Prosthecobacter dejongeii: one gene and its partners. The protein of the gene in region 2 binds, or shares a complex with, the protein of the main gene of each other region. Links are inferred from orthologs where the notes say so. Each region holds a gene or a part of one and is shown on either strand. Other genes may lie near its edges.

Region 1 (4,915 bases), on a different replicon or contig from region 2:
TCGCGCACATGGGACTGGTCATGCGTCACGGCACCCGTATCGAGCCATTCACGCAGGCCATTTTTAAAATAGGCATCGGTGAAGGTCTCGCTCCAGAGCGTGGAGTAGGTCACGCCGGCCTTGGTCAGCGACGCATTCAGATTCAGCAGGCCCACGAGGCCGGGCCACTGGCCGCTCCAGTTCGCCACGGTCAAGATGGGGCCGCGATGCGTGCTAAGCCCCGCGAGCACGTGATGCGAATATTGCCACACCGCCTCTGCCACGATGATGGGCGCATCTGGGTCCACCGTGCGAAAGACCTCGATCCCCTCACGCTGACTGGCGATGAAGCCGTGCTTTTTCTTGGCATCGTATGGATGAGCACGTTTGACCTCATAACCTTCGGCTTTAAGAGCTTTGGCCAAAGCGTCTTCCATGGCCTTCTGGGCAGGCCAGCAGGTTTGGTTGGCGGAAAGTCGGAGGTCGCCGCTGGCGACGAGCTGGATGGCGCGATGGTTGGGCATGATCTCTTAAGCATCTTCCAAAACAAGCTCCTCAAGCAATGCCTCGGTGCTGCTCATTCTTGCTGGGTGTTTGACGATTCTTGACCCTGGCCACCTCCGATTGTCCTGCACAGCCAAAAGTTGACCAAAAGACGTTCTCGCTGCATTAGTACCCTATGAAACCTACCCAGCGCGACATCGTGGTTTTGATCCACGGGCTCGGGCGTTCGCCTCGCAGTCTGCTGGCGTTGCGTTTCTGGTTATGGCGGGCGGGTTACAGGGTCATCAGCGTGAGCTACCCCTCCCGTCGTGTCACAGTGCAGAAAGCCGTGGATCAATGGTTAAAACCTGTTTTAGCTAAACTGCGACTGACCAAGGGCACGCGCGTTCATTTTGTCACGCACTCTCTGGGCGGTATCCTGTTCCGGGCCTGGGCAGAGAACCGAGACCCGTCCTTCCCTCTCGGCCGCACCGTGATGTTAGGCCCGCCGAATCAAGGCAGCGAGGTGCTTGCGCAACTGGGGGAGTCGCCCTGGTTGCGTCGTTTGTTAGGCCCCGTCATTCATGAGCTGGGGGTGGATGAAACAAGCACTCCGCGCAGGCTTGGGGCCGTGCCGCCCGGCACCGGCATCATCATGGGAAATAAGCCTGTGATTACCCTTTTCCGTGATCTCTTGGGCCCCGAGTCCGATGGCATCGTCACCGTCGCGGGGGGTTGGGTTGCAGGGCAGGCAGATTTCATGGTCACGCAGGCAGACCACACATTCATGATGTGGCGGCCCCGGGTGCTGCGGGCGGTGGAGCGTTTTTTGAAGGAGGGTGCCTTCATCTCCCACACGGAGTGGGCCATGGCTGACAACTTATCGCCCGCATCCTCCTAGACCCCATTGTCGAAGCTTTCTTAATTTCTAAGAGTGACGAAGCGCACTTCTTTGTGTAAAAACCATGCCTGCATGTTTTGTCGCTGGTTTCTCTGTCTCTCCATGCTGGCCCTGGTCAGTTGCGCCTCACGTCCACCTGCCCACAGGGAGCAGGGCTGGGCCTCCTATGTCGCAGACCAATACACCGGACGACCTACCTCTTCAGGTGAGATCTATTATCCACAAGCTTACACCGCTGCCCACACCACCTTGCCCTTTGGCACCGTGGTGACGGTGAAAAACATGCTCAATGGCCGCACGGTGAATGTCACCGTCAATGATCGCTTTCCCTATTATCAGGGACGTGTGATCAATCTCTCCAGCGCCGCTGCCCAGCAGATCGGCATCCCCTACATGCAGATGGGTCAGGTGGAGGTCACGGCTCAAACGGTGGCTCGAGGAAACTACGGCGCCCCAGCCCAGCCACAGTATGGGGGCTATGCCCAGCAGCCCGCTTACTCCCCACGGCCTGCGGCACCTCCATCTTACTCGCCACAGCCTGCCTACGGGGGCTACACCCCGCAGCCCACCACCCCCTCTTACTCAGCTCCCGCTGCCACTTACCAAGTGCAGCAACCCGCAGGCGGTGCCCCTAACGCACCTGGATTTAACGGAACCAGCAGCACCCCTCCTGGTCTGAAGACCTTCTAAATGATACTTCACGGGCTGCCCGAGCTTGTGAAAACTTTCACAAACGGGTTGCCGGGGGGGGAGCCGGGGCGTATTTCTTCCATCGTTAACCTCTTTTTCCAACGCCATGGTCGCCCCTGCTGAAACCGAAGCCTCCTACGATTCCAAAATCGAGGGCAATGTCGTCGTCACCAAGCTGGACTCTGCGGTCAACTGGATGCGCAAGAACTCCCTCTGGCCGATGCCCATGGGCCTCGCCTGCTGTGCCATCGAGATGATGGCCTCCGCTTGCAGCCGTTATGACCTCAGCCGCTTTGGCATGGAGGTCATGCGCTTTTCCCCCCGTCAGGCGGATGTGATGATCGTCGCAGGCACAGTGACTTACAAAATGGCCCTGGCCGTGAAACGCGTGTGGGACCAGATGCCGGAGCCCAAGTGGTGCATCGCCATGGGTGCCTGTGCCTCCAGCGGTGGCATGTATCGCAGTTACGCTGTGCTTCAGGGCATTGATCACCTGATCCCAGTGGACGTGTACATCTCGGGCTGCCCTCCACGCCCGGAAGCTCTCATGGAAGGTCTGATGCGCTTGCAGCGTAAAATCGAAGGCGAGCACTCCATCTCCGAGCAGAAGCAGGAATTGATCAACGAGCTGTCCTAATTTTAGGCCCGTCAAAAATCGTCAAAAGGACAACAAGCCGCACCGAATCGCATCATGAACGCCGCGCAAATGGTCACCGCCCTGAAGGAAAAATTCGGCGATGCCGTCCTCAGCACCACCGAATTTCGGGGCGAGCACACCCTGCAAGTTTCCTTGACCAGTGTGAAATCGCTGCTCAAATACTGCCGTGACGAGCTGAACTTCGATTACCTCGTGGACATCTCCAGCCTGGATCACATGGGCCAGGAACCGCGTTTTGAAATGGTCTATGAAGTGTATGGCTACGGCCATCACCAGCACCTGCGCATCAAGGCCCAGATCCCCGATGAAGAAGAACCCGCCACCGTCAGTGACATCTGGCCCACGGCCGACTGGCATGAGCGTGAAGTCTGGGACATGATGGGCATCAAATTCGCCGGTCATCCCGATCTGCGCCGCATCCTCATGTGGGAAGGTTACCCCTACTTCCCCCTGCGCAAAGACTTCCCCCTCGCCGGCAAACCCAGCGACATGCCCGAAGTCGGCTTCACTGGCATCGCCCCCATGGCAGACGGTCCCTTCGTCACCAGCGCAGGTGCCCCAGACACCGTGGCCCGCGAGCCGCGCGCAAAGCGGGTGGAGTAGTGTTTGGCAGCCCTGGTTATTCTTCGAGAGGATTCCAGACGCGCTTAAAGCCCATCCCTTCAAAGTCCTTCAAGTTCACGGTAGCAAACTCCGTGACTCCTTGAAGAGTGAGCGACAGCGCGATTCTCAAATCAAAAGCTTTTCGTCGCGCAAAATTTTTCATTCTTAGGTGCGGCCAATAAAGGTCATGAAACACCTTACTGTCCGGAGGAAAACCCAAGATTTGCCATCGCGGGTGACAGCGAAAAGCCTCACAAACAGCCACTGCTTCGGGAGCATCTAAAGGCTTGAGAAGCACCACTGGATTTCGTAACAATCCGTAGAGTTCGACTAAAACGAACTCCGAGATAGCCACCTCATCACGATCTTGTAAACCCATCACAAACAAAAACGCCTTCGCATGATCTGGGTGGTCTGGATTGACAGCTGGTAGCAAAATATTCGTGTCGAGAGCAATCATGACTGATCGAGACCTCGCATGGATTCTTCCTCACTGGAAATGTCTCTAAGTTTGTCCAGAGGAACCAGGGCGCGACCCGCAGATACCTTGGGCAGAACCCATTTTTGAGGCTCGGCTATCGGCTGTGGGAACCGAGCTAAAAACAGCTCAATTCCACGTCTAGCAATCTCGGCTAAAGAAAGCTCTTTCTGCTCTGCCAAAGCTTTGGCCCGGCGATAAAGCTCATCGGGAAGCTGGATTTGCGTACGCGTCATGATGTCAATTATACATCCTTTTTGAAAGCCGTCAATTTTACATCAGCAACCTATTTCATAGGGCTATGCATTATTTTCGGATCGACGAAGGGTTCATCTTGGAGATGACGTACTACACGCTCTCTTATCCCATCCATGCGCACACTCGCACTCACCTCACTCCTCGCTGCCTTGGCCTTTTCGGCTCGGGCGGAAATCAAACTACCCGCCATCATTGGCGATAACATGGTCCTGCAGCAAAAGCAGGCCAACCCCATCTGGGGCTGGGATACGCCCGGCACGGATGTGACCGTGACCTTTGCAGGCCAGACCAAGACCGCCAAAGCAGGCGCGGATGGCAAATGGACCGTGAAGCTGGATGCGGTACCTGCCAATGCGCAGCCTGCCACCCTCGGCATCAAAGGCACCAATACCCGCGAGCTGAAAAACGTCCTCGTGGGTGAGGTGTGGATCTGCTCCGGCCAGTCCAACATGCAGTGGAGCGTGAACGCCTCCTGGGATGCAGACCTAGAAATCGCCACGGCGAAATACCCGAACATCCGCCTCATCTCCGTGCCACAAGTGGGCACTCAAGAGCCCCAGCAGGACTTCAAAGGCCAGTGGGTAGAGTGCTCCCCACAGACCGTGGGCCCGTTCAGCGCGGTCGGTTATTTCTATGGTCGCGTCCTGCATCGCATGCTGGATGTGCCCGTGGGCCTGATCAACAACGCCTGGGGTGGCAGCGCTGCCGAAGCCTGGGTACGGCGTGATGAATTGGAGAAAGACGCACGCTTCAAAGGCCTCATGGAAAACACCGTGAAGACGGAAGCCGCCATGAACTCTGAGAAGGCCAAAAAGGATTACGAAGTGGCTCTGGCTAAATGGAAGACCCAGGCCGACGAAGCCAA
Region 2 (5,098 bases):
GAAACAAAGTGAGGCCCATCAGTTTGGCATCAGGAAGCACTCCTGCCTTTAGGTCATTAGCAATGGTTGGAATCTTGGCCAACTCGCCTGCTTTCTGAAGCACGAGAGGAGCGTCTTTAATTTTAACAGCTCCGTTGCTAAAACTGCTGCAAACTGTCGCGATCTGAAGCGCCAAAATAACGGCCAAAACAATACCTCCGATGACAGCGGGGAGGTTGGGCTTCTTGCCTTCCTCCGCCTTGATATCCAACAACATAATGATGAAGAGGAAAAGCACCATCACGGCACCTGCGTAAACAAGGATCTGGATGGTTCCGATGAAGTAAGCATCCAAGCTCAAGAAAAGAGCCGCAAGACCAACGAAGCTACCCGCTAAAGACAGAGCACTGGTAACGGGATTTCGCGCCGTGACGACCAACAGGCCAAAGCCTAAGGTCATCGCGCTGAAAAGATAAAAGAGGATAGAAGGCATGGCTCTACTTCAATTCATTCCACTTGTTGACGAGGCCAACGCGCTTGCCGCCGATCTCATAGAGCTTCTTCTTGTTGTGCATCAATTCAGCACGGGATTCACCTGTGATGGCGTAATCTTTACGCAAATAGATGGCCTGTTCAGGACAAACTTCTTCACACATGCCGCAGTAGATGCAGCGAGTCATATCAATATCGAACTCCTTCGGCCGCTTTTCCACTTTGGCCCATGGATCATCGCTGGGGATTTCACCGGGAGTGATACGGATGGCCTTTGGAGGGCAAATGAACTCGCAAAGTTGGCAGCTCACGCAGCGCTCACGTTCCTGTTCATCGGTCACCAAAGCGGGAGCACCCCGGTAGTAGGAAGGCAGATTGGCATCCCATTTTTGCTCAGGGTATTCCATGGTCACCTTTTCCTTGCCGCCTACGATCTCGCGGAATGTTTTAAGGGCGTGCCCGAGCGTAATTTTCAAACCTTTGACGAGCGTGGAGATGAACCATCTCTCATGCCAGGCGAGCTTGGGGCGTTGGACGATAATTGTTGCCATCGGAGGGGGAAATTACTTCGTGAAGCAGGCCATGATCACGGCAGTCAGGATGACATTGGCCAGAGCCAGTTCAAACATGAACAGCCAGCCCAATTTCATAAGTTGGTCAAAGCGGAACCGCGGCAGTGACCAGCGAATGAGGATGAAGAAAAGAATGAAGACGATGACCTTCAAAAAGAAGACGCCAATGTGTAGAAGTCCAAGCCAAAAAGGCGTGGAACCTGCGGAGTAATGAAGCTGAAAGCTGCTCCCGAGCCAGCCAAAGGCAGTATCCAACCCGATCATGTTCCCGACGTATTCAAAGAAGGGCCAGAAAGGAATGCTCCAGCCGCCCAGGAACAAGGTAACGGCCAAACCCGATCCAATGATCATGGCTGCATATTCGCCCAAGAAGAAGAGGGCAAATTTCATGGAGCTGTATTCCGTATGGTAACCTGCAACGAGTTCCGTTTCGCACTCCGCCAGGTCAAAAGGCAAGCGATTGGTCTCAGCAAACATCGCCACCGTGAAAATGCAGAAGGAAATGACCATGGGCACCAGCAGCACCCAGCGTTCAGCCGTCAAACCTTCACCCCAGAAAGGCAGCAGGAGCCAACCGTTCGCGTCTTGGAACGCTGACATCTTAGAGAGATTCAGCTCACCGAACACCATCAAAACAGGAATGATCGAAAGCCCCAGGGACAGTTCATAGGAGATCATCTGCGCCGAGGAGCGAACCCCTCCGAGGAAGGGATACTTCGAGTTCGAGGACCATCCTGCTAGGACGATCCCGTAAACCCCCAAGGACGCGATAGCGAAGGTGAAAAGCGGCCCGACATTCAGGTCAGCAATCACAGACTTCACAGGTGCGGAAAAGCCTGTTCCACCCAATTTTTCAATCATTGGATTGAGGAATGAAAAATCCAATTCGCTCCCAAAAGGCAACACGGCACAAGTCATCAGTGCCGGGACCATTGTCAGCGCTGGAGCCAACCAATAGTAGAAAGTATTGACGGACTTCGGGGTGAAATCTTCTTTGAGAAGAAACTTCAAACCATCTGCCATGGGCTGCACCAGGCCCCCGATCCCAAAGATCTGGATATCCTTCTTGAAGCCAAAAAGCGTCAAGGGGATCCCGGTTCGGTTGGGGCCGACACGGTCCTGGATGATGGCCGAAAATCGCCTCTCCGCATAAACGGAGTAAGCGACCATGGGCAAGATGACCAAAAAGGTCAGGAAAACGATCTTCACCACCGAAGTGATGAGGAAGGCAAAGTCGAAGCTGGCGAGAAGTGCTGCCATGGGGGCGTGTGCATTATCAGGAAGGCTTTACGACGGGCAACCCGAATTTGTGAAAAATTTCACAAGCTCACACTTTTGTGGGCCCTAAGCCCCCTCTTTTGACCCTTTTTTTACCAAATTGAGAGGTTGCCGGACGGGGAAAACCATGCTGCGAGACATCCATCACCCATGGATGTCTTTAGAAAGGAGCAGACTTGGTCTTCGATTTCTGCGTTTTTTGGTTCAAAATGACCAGATGCCACCCTGGATTGAGTATTCTGCCTGTGCTGTATGCGCCATTTCCGGCGTGCTTGCAGCCGAGGGAAAACGCATGGACCTCTTTGGAGCGGTAGTTTTAGCTCTCGTGGCAGCGGTGGGTGGCGGAACGATACGCGATCTGTGCCTGGGTGTACGCCCCGTTTTCTGGATTCAGGCTCCTGACCACATCACGTGGTCTCTTGTAGCTGCGGTGAGCACGTTTGTGCTGGCGGGGTTCATCGAAATACCCAATCGAGCATTGACCTTGGCAGATGCCTTTGGGCTGGCCCTCTTTGGCATTGTCGGTACGGAGAAAGCCCTTCTCCTAGGCTCACCTGCCATCGTAGCAGTCCTCCTGGGCATCGTCACGGGAGTCGCGGGAGGTATCCTCCGGGATGTTTTGCGAAGTGAAATTCCTTGGGTCCTGAGAGCGGAGGTTGAACTTTATGCGACCGCAGTGGGCATAGGGGCCACCATTTTTGTGTTGCTGGAACGATGGCTTCCACCTTCAGAAAGCCATCGCTATATAGCTATGTCGGTGATCTTAATTCTGCGGCTCGCCGCCATGCGCTGGAAACTGCGATTACCCACTTTCCAGACACGACCCAAAAAGTGAAATCTCCCTGTTAAAGCGGCTCGCGCCCAGTGGCCTCTATGAATTGCTGACGCAGGCTCTGGTAGCTGGTTTCCCATTGATCCAGTGAGCGCTGATATTCCACGATTTGCTTTTCTAAAAGGCCGACACGCTGCTGCAAAAGCGCGTCCCCACTCCCCTTCTGCAGATCTGGCCACTGGGCACCCACCAAGGTAGTTTCGGCGCTGCGCGTGTGATGCGGGCTAAAACCAAAGAAGGCCTGATCTGAAAGCCGGGATTCCGTGGCATCCACGCAATTGATCAGAACGACATTTTCATCAATTTCTCCTGTGGCTAAAAACTCCTGAATGGTGGCGACATTGGTCGGCCCATAAAGATACTGATCCGGCATTTGGATCAGCCAATCCATCTGCAATTCCTGGATCATGGGTGCCCGCTGCCAGGTCTGTCGCCCGTCATTGGATAACTTATCCATGGGCGAAATTTTAGCCTCGCTAGCCCAGCCCAAAAGGGTCTCGGTGGTGATGGGGCCGTATTCTTGATTGTCAGCCGCTTTGATGAGATGCCAGGTCGTATCGCTCATGTCTCAGATGTTAGCGAATGCCCCCCAGCCACCGGAAGAAAAAAATGAGAAAACCGATGACCGGGCAGAACGCATGCTAACCTGGGACAAAGGACTCCCGTTTAAGGGCCATCAAAGATCGTCGAGTCCGATATCTGAGGAGGCGTGCCAATCCCCTTCGTATGGGCTAGGCCCAGAGCTTTCCGCTTGCGCGCATCGGCAAAAAAAGCCTTTAGCAAAGCGATGCTGTCATCCGCCAAAACACCGGGCGTGATCTCGCTGCGATGGTTGAGATTGGGAGCTTGCAGCAGATTCCAAAATCCCCCTGCCGCCCCACCTTTGACATCCACACAACCGAAGATGACCCGCCGAATCCGGCAGTGGACAATCGCCCCGGCACACATGGGACAAGGCTCTTTGGTAACGTAGAGATCACACTCCGCTAAACGCCAGTCTTCCATCGCACTCTCCGCCTGAGTCAGAGCCAGCATTTCGGCATGAGCGGTGGCATCTTTCAGCGTTTCCACCTGATTCCAGGCACGACCGATGATCTGCCCTTTGTGAACGATGACCGCGCCAATGGGCACCTCATCCTGACGGGCTGCTTTTTTGGCCAGACGTAGAGCCTCGCGCATGAAGTGCTCATCCGAGACGAGATCAATGGTTTGGGGAAGTTCCAGGCTCATAGCAGTTCCTCGACGAAACGTTGACTGTTGAAGGGCTGAAATTCCTCCACTTTTTCACCCAGGCCGATGTAGCGGGTGGGCACCCCCAGCTCCTGCTGGATGGTCACTAAAATGCCGCCTTTACCACTGCCATCCAGCTTGGTGACGATGACGCCCGTCAGTGGGATGATCTTGTGAAACTCGCGTGCCTGCTGGAGGGCATTGGCCCCCGTGGTGGCATCCACCACCAAAAGAACTTCGTGGGGAGAGGTGCTGTCTTTACGCCCCAGGATGCGGTGGATCTTTTTCAGCTCTTCCATGAGGTTGTGCTTGTTGTGTAAGCGGCCCGCCGTGTCACATAGCAGGAAGTCCGCCTGAGTGCGACTGGCGAGGTCATACGCCTCAAAACAAACAGAGGCGGGATCACCATTTGGCGGCCCTTTCACCATGGGGATGTTTAGGCGCTGAGACCAGACTTCCAGCTGCTCCACGGCGGCTGCGCGGAAAGTATCTGCTGCGGCTAGCACCACCTTTTTTCCGCCTTTATGGAGAAGATGGGCCAGTTTGGCCGTGGAGGTGGTCTTTCCAGTGCCATTCACCCCGATCACCAGGACCACCTTGGGTTTACCGTCCAGAGGCGTCAGTGTCTCAGCCTTTTCAGGCAAGATTTTGCGGATGTGCTCGCGCGCTACCTGCACAATGTCTGCGCCATGCAATTTACGGCTTTGAGCCTTCA
Region 3 (4,873 bases), on a different replicon or contig from region 2:
CGCCCGATCCTGACCCGCGATGGTGGCACGGTGACTGCCCGTCCTTTCAATGAAGCCGAAGGTGGTTATCCTATCGCCGTCACCGCCGCTCGCCTAACAGCGCGTGAGATGCTGCGTTCCACCCCCAGCTTCACTTTGAATGGTAACCTCATGACGTCCCGCTGGATGGGTTTTAATGTCGTCACGGGCTTTTTTGACGGGTATGACTTCATCTCCGACATCACCACTGGTGCAATGAGCTTCCGCAAATGGCAGGGTGATCCCGCCACCGTCATTGCCACTGGCACGGTGATCGAGCCCACCAACTGGCCTAACCAGGCGAGAGAGATTGCCGTCACCCTGCGCAACCCCAACAACACGGTTCACGCCAACATCGTGATCACGCTGACCAACCCTGGCTTCCTGCCTACCTTCATCACGGGTGACGGCCTCACTTACGAGCCACCGCTTCCCTAAAACCGGGGTGTTTTCCCTCTCCAGACTCCGCCGGGAAACCGGCGGAGTTTTTTTTGCGTGATGATGCGGTGGATAGTCGTGCAGCTGCACGTTCGCGCTCCTTCAGAGTGCCCAGCGAGCAGCGCAGGCACCCTGGGCTGAGTCCATCTGCTCTTCAGGCCACAAGCGGATGATCAAGGGGAATAAGGTCACGCGAATTTTTTTTCATGAATCTGCGCAAGTTCGCTGAGCGGCCTGCATCTGCACTGTGAACGAAGGCCTGATAGCGGGCTGGAACACTCTGAAATTTAGCTTCAAACACACTCACACGCTCATGAAAACGAAACGCTCTTTCCTTCTCCATCTCGGGACTCTCCTGGCTTTTTCCCTCGGCATGGCTAACCAACTATCGGCTCAAAATGTGGTGTCGCCCAAAGGCATCCCGATCATCACCTCCTATGTGCCTGCGGCAGCCCCGGTGGGCCACTCGGTGCTGGCGAACCTCGAAGCCGATAGCACCACTTTTGGCGGGGCAGTGTTTGGCGAAGTGCGCACGGTGACACACATCCAATTTCGCACGTCCCTGGGCATGGCAGTTTCGGCACCAGTGACCTATGTATCCCCCAAGCTGATCCGATTCACGATCCCGAATGCAGCCATCACAGGTGCCACGACGCTGGTGAACGGCAGCCTTTTTAACAGCCGCACACAGCCTAGTTTCTCGGTCGTCTCCTTAGCCCAAAGGGCTCGTGGGTTTGCCATCATCAATACCGCCCAGTGGGATGTGAGCAGTGTGAAGACAGGCACCACGGAGCTGCTGCCTGCGAATGCGACCGTGCGCACAGGTTCGGCACGATTTTTTCCCCGGAGCCTTACGGCAAATCGCCCCCTGCCACTGAATGTGACTTTTAAAAACCAGCCCACGACGGCGATTCCATCTGCCCCGCTGTTCTCAGTGGTGGAGAGTGTGAGCATCCGCGGGACGGCCTCGGGCCTCAGCCTTGTGACGTATGCGGAACTGACGCTGGACCCCTTCACCGTGGCGGAGATCCTGCGCATGGGGGCCACCACTGGCAATGCCCGCTGGAAGGTGCTGCAGCGTCGCCTGGACCGCACCATGGAGGTGACGCCGGATGGGGGTGTGGTGCTGACTCAATTCGCCTTCCCGATCAATAACACGGTGGCCCCGATCAACCTCACCATTGATGAAGCCAATGCAGAGTTTTCCCAGACCCAGATTCGCTTTTCGCTAAAGCAGGGCAGTCGCCGCTCTGGAGAAGTGATCACGATGTATGCGCCCTTTGATACCTTTGCAGCGACCAAACTGGGCCCCTGGAAGATGGAGGATGAGCTGCCTGCGACGGTGAGTCCAAACATCGGTGCTGAGCCTCCGAGTGCTGATGACCTTCAGCCCAGCCCCATGCTGATTCGCCGCGCGAACTGAGTCCTGGCCCAGAGAGAAAATCACCCGCCCCGCGTGCAGCCTGCTGTGCGCGGGGCCTCATGTTTCAAGGGCAGAAAGGTAGCCCTAGGTAGCCCTAGGAGTACTTCACGTCCTTGCGTGGCTCCATCTCAAAGGCAGTGGCCTCTTGCTCGGCCACATTGGGCTTCAGCACGTCTTCGCGGAATTTGATGTAGTGGGGATCATCCTGGCAGATGGCCAGTTTATCCATGCTCTCCACTTCCAGGTAAACGAACCAGGGGTAGGGGTCGTTGGGGTTCACGCGCTTGCCGGTTTTCACCGTCAGCACCTCTGGCACGCGCAGCAGGGCCATGCGGGCGCGGGACATCATGTCCTCCAGCTTTTCTTCGGTCACCTCAGGGCGCAGCTTGTAGAGGCTGAGGTAGGCGATCATCCGGGGCAGAAATCAGTTTTTCCAATCCAGCGCCCCTTTGCGCCAGGCATAAAGGAAAGCCACGCCGAGGATGCTGATGAAACCGAGGGCGGCCCAGGCGATGCCCAGGCCAAAGACGGAGAGGTAGTCGCGATAAATGATGGCCCCGGGGTAGAGGAAAACCACCTCGATATCGAACAGGACGAAGAGCATCGCCACGATGTAGAACTTCACGCTGAAGCGGGGCTGGCCTTCCGTGAGGGGCAGCATGCCGCACTCATAGGCGCTGTCCTTCATCGTGTTGCGCTTGGCAGACTTGCCCAGCAGCACAGAAATCAGCAGCGTGACGCCAGCAAAACCGCCAGCGAGGACGACTTGCAGAAGGACGGGGAGATAGTTCTCGATCATGACAAAGGGGAAAGGGGCGCGGAGTATTAACCGACCCTAGGGCCAGCGTCAAGGCGACGAAACGAGGCCTTCTGGACTGAAATGGCCCAGGATGGTTTTCTCTCCAAGACTCTCCTAGCGTTCCTCCTCGTTAGCCGCTAGGATGGATCATGTTCATCCAGCGCCTAGAGCGCGACCTCGCCATCTGCTCGGCCACCCAGATCACTCCATTTTTGGCGAAGGAGCCGGGCCGTTGGCATGTGGTCAGCATCCGCGAGCCCATCCAGGCCGAGGCCGACCTGACTCAGGCGTGCAGCAGCCATCCCATGGTGTTTGAGGATGTGCTGACCCTGCAGGGAAATCATGGCCAGGGGCCCACGGCGGCGCATTTGGAGGCTATTTTACGTTACACGGCCGAGACGAAACGTGAACCTCTGGTGCTGCAATGCTGGGCGGGCCGCTCCCGCAGCGCGGCCGTGGCGCTGGTGATCATCATCAAAGACCTGTGGGAACAGGAACTGGACGGTGCGGAACTGGTGAAGGAAGCGGTGGACATCCTGCTCACCCTCCGCCCCCAGGCCCTGCCGAATGCCCTCGTCCTGCGCCTGGGCCTGGAGCAATTTTTACCCGACCCCCTGGGCGAGACCCTCAGCAAGGCAATCATGCGCGAACCACGCATCCGGAAGAATTTCGGGTGAGGGGGGATTTGTGGCGATCAACTCATGGGTTTGCTCTTGATAGGAGCGCCGGATTTCCGCAGCATTGAGGATGTGCTTGTTCAATAGTGAGTCACCAGACAAGCCATGACGGGAATCAGAAGGGAAAACACGAAGGCCAGAAGGCACGAGGCGACGCCATAAATCACCCCCATGGTTCCAGCGATCTTCCTCCATTCCCGGTGTTTTTTGAAACGGTAGGAAGGTGACAAAACATAGTGCCAGCCTGCGGCTGTCAGTCTGATCAATCCAATGAGGCTGGCGTCGCCGCCGGAGGTGATGCGAATCATGATGCGCAGAGGTTTTCTGTTTTCATGAAAAGAGATCCGGGCCCACATTGCCCCGCAGCACGCCTTTGGGCCGGAAGGGCAGCGTGGCGATTGAAATGATCAGCCCTGTGACAAGGCCCACCGGGAAGATCACTGGGGCATAACCCCAAAGGAATATGAAAGGAAAAAGAAAGTATGGGATCACGAACAGCAGGGCGCCGATGATGGGGCTAGTGATTCCCAAGGCAGGTAGAACCAGCCAGTGAAGGTCGCGGCAAATACGATAGAGATACACCCAGGTGACGATTGAGATGACGGATGACCAGATCCACCAAAGGACTGACCGCCATTCCCACTCAAAGTTGGTCCAGTGTATGGTTTTTGGGTCGTATTTTCCCATCAGCCAGTAACCCACCCAGGCCATCAAGATGGCGATCACCGAGACTATGAGATACTCAAAGATGGTCTTCATCGTGGATTGAATAGGAGCGGGCATGGGTCATAGAATCCCCCAGCGATAGCCGATGAGCGCGGTATGCACAGCGACGAGGAGCATGGGGACCAGCAGCCATTTGAACGAAAGCTCTTCACGGACAAAATAGATCGTGAAGGCGATGCAAAGGAGATACACGAGGAGGCCAGTGGCTGAAACCAGGCTGACGAAGGCGACGGGGATGAGATCCAAGGTTGCAGTAGAACGGCAAGGAGCATGTCAGGCTCGCCCTCAAGAATGGCCTGGGGAATGGCGGGGATCAGCATCGCCCGCCAGCAGGCTCCATAACAACAGACCAAGCGCCCTAAAACAGTTTGGGCAGCCGATAGAATCACTTCCGTCGGGCTGCCCAAAAGGTTCATCGTTGATTCGATGGGTTAAACGTGGATCGGGTGGCCCTTGGCCACTTCGGTCGCTTCTTTCACCATTTCGCTCAGGGTGGGGTGGGCGTGGATGGTGGCTTCGATTTCGTCCCAGGTGGCTTCCAGGTTCATGGCCAGGCCGATCTCGGCGATCATCTCGGTGCTTTCGCTGCCGACGATGTGCGCGCCGATGATTTCGCCGTGAGGCTCACCGTAGAGGATTTTGACAAAGCCTTCGGACTCAGCGGCGGCGAGGGCCTTGCCACTGGCGACGTAGGGGAACTTGCCCACCTTGAACTTGAGGCCTTTTTCCTTGGCCGCGCGCTCGGTGAGGCCGATGCTGGCCACCTGCGGGTTGCAGTAGGTGCAGCCTGGG

The links.
Region 1: the proteins of HNQ64_RS11470 (region 2) and nuoB are in contact, whole or in part, in a crystal structure (PDB 6Y11), measured with the Thermus thermophilus proteins. The link is inferred for Prosthecobacter dejongeii from one-to-one orthologs. Residues at the interface, in WP_096411122.1 of Thermus thermophilus: Arg36, Val44, Arg45, Met46, Gly47, Pro48, Asn49, Arg50, Val51, Leu57, Gln58, Ala61, Asp62, Ile64, Lys65, Ile67, Phe68, Lys69, Glu70, Ile72, Val74, Glu223, Ala224, Glu225, His233, Thr234, Glu235, Tyr236, Ser237, Trp241; in WP_096411117.1 of Thermus thermophilus: Arg16, Glu17, Gly18, Leu24, Leu27, Val28, Trp30, Gly31, Arg32, Asn34, Ser35, Trp37, Thr54, Asp55, Ala56, Asp59, Ala61, Arg62, Phe63, Gly64, Glu66, Val67, Phe68, Arg69, Ala70, Ser71, Arg73, Gln74, Ala75, Asp76.
Region 3: the proteins of HNQ64_RS11470 (region 2) and HNQ64_RS02260 are in contact, whole or in part, in a cryo-EM structure (PDB 6KHJ), measured with the Thermosynechococcus vestitus proteins. The link is inferred for Prosthecobacter dejongeii from one-to-one orthologs. Residues at the interface, in WP_126985484.1 of Thermosynechococcus vestitus: Gln8, Lys26, Trp29, Leu30, Pro33, Met34, Met37, Leu38, Leu83, Ile84, Phe85, Lys86, Glu87, Asp88, Val89, Leu90, Pro91, Ala92, Thr100, Ala104, Val107, Ile108, Phe111, Leu112, Tyr114, Ile115, Ile125, Ser126, Leu128, Phe133; in WP_126986108.1 of Thermosynechococcus vestitus: Gly6, Tyr7, Glu8, Tyr9, Phe10, Gly12, Phe13, Leu14, Ile16, Cys17, Ser18, Pro21, Ala24, Leu25, Ala27, Ser28, Leu31, Arg32, Pro33, Ser35, Arg40, Leu41, Thr42, Thr43, Tyr44, Glu45, Ile51, Gly53, Ala54, Trp55.

Annotation. Positions count from the first base shown.
Region 1 is NZ_JACHIF010000001.1:1,155,384-1,160,298, reverse strand. The notes cover bases 1,174-3,924. They hold nuoB (NADH-quinone oxidoreductase subunit NuoB), read left to right. Parts: upstream 1,174-2,159; coding sequence 2,160-2,690; downstream 2,691-3,924. Other genes in these bases: HNQ64_RS04580 (antitoxin), read right to left, coding at 3,771-3,924; HNQ64_RS04585 (PIN domain-containing protein), read right to left, coding at 3,331-3,774; HNQ64_RS04590 (NADH-quinone oxidoreductase subunit C), read left to right, coding at 2,745-3,314; HNQ64_RS04600 (septal ring lytic transglycosylase RlpA family protein), read left to right, coding at 1,436-2,053; HNQ64_RS04605 (alpha/beta fold hydrolase), read left to right, coding at 1,174-1,363. In the rest of the region: HNQ64_RS04610 (L-fucose/L-arabinose isomerase family protein), read right to left, coding at 1-503; more of HNQ64_RS04605, read left to right, coding at 659-1,173; more of HNQ64_RS04580, read right to left, coding at 3,925-4,028; HNQ64_RS04575 (sialate O-acetylesterase), read left to right, coding at 4,164-4,915. UniProt on the Escherichia coli protein: NDH-1 shuttles electrons from NADH, via FMN and iron-sulfur (Fe-S) centers, to quinones in the respiratory chain. The immediate electron acceptor for the enzyme in this species is ubiquinone.
Region 2 is NZ_JACHIF010000004.1:219,208-224,305, reverse strand. The notes cover bases 170-3,103. They hold HNQ64_RS11470 (complex I subunit 1/NuoH family protein), read right to left. Parts: upstream 2,304-3,103; coding sequence 1,035-2,303; downstream 170-1,034. Other genes in these bases: HNQ64_RS11465 (trimeric intracellular cation channel family protein), read left to right, coding at 2,539-3,103; HNQ64_RS11475 (NuoI/complex I 23 kDa subunit family protein), read right to left, coding at 477-1,022; HNQ64_RS11480 (NADH-quinone oxidoreductase subunit J family protein), read right to left, coding at 170-472. In the rest of the region: more of HNQ64_RS11480, read right to left, coding at 1-169; more of HNQ64_RS11465, read left to right, coding at 3,104-3,156; HNQ64_RS11460 (hypothetical protein), read right to left, coding at 3,167-3,718; tRNA adenosine(34) deaminase TadA, read right to left, coding at 3,820-4,383; signal recognition particle-docking protein FtsY, read right to left, coding at 4,380-5,098. UniProt on the Escherichia coli protein: NDH-1 shuttles electrons from NADH, via FMN and iron-sulfur (Fe-S) centers, to quinones in the respiratory chain. The immediate electron acceptor for the enzyme in this species is believed to be ubiquinone.
Region 3 is NZ_JACHIF010000001.1:614,843-619,715, reverse strand. What follows is about bases 992-3,700. They hold HNQ64_RS02260 (NADH-quinone oxidoreductase subunit A), read right to left. Parts: upstream 2,679-3,700; coding sequence 2,304-2,678; downstream 992-2,303. Other genes in these bases: HNQ64_RS02245 (hypothetical protein), read right to left, coding at 3,686-3,700; HNQ64_RS02250 (hypothetical protein), read right to left, coding at 3,436-3,663; HNQ64_RS02255 (hypothetical protein), read left to right, coding at 2,828-3,355; HNQ64_RS02265 (Dabb family protein), read right to left, coding at 1,974-2,291; HNQ64_RS02270 (hypothetical protein), read left to right, coding at 992-1,879. Outside these bases: HNQ64_RS02275 (hypothetical protein), read left to right, coding at 1-456; more of HNQ64_RS02270, read left to right, coding at 770-991; more of HNQ64_RS02245, read right to left, coding at 3,701-4,138; HNQ64_RS02240 (hypothetical protein), read right to left, coding at 4,142-4,327; lpdA (dihydrolipoyl dehydrogenase), read right to left, coding at 4,513-4,873. UniProt on the Escherichia coli protein: NDH-1 shuttles electrons from NADH, via FMN and iron-sulfur (Fe-S) centers, to quinones in the respiratory chain. The immediate electron acceptor for the enzyme in this species is believed to be ubiquinone.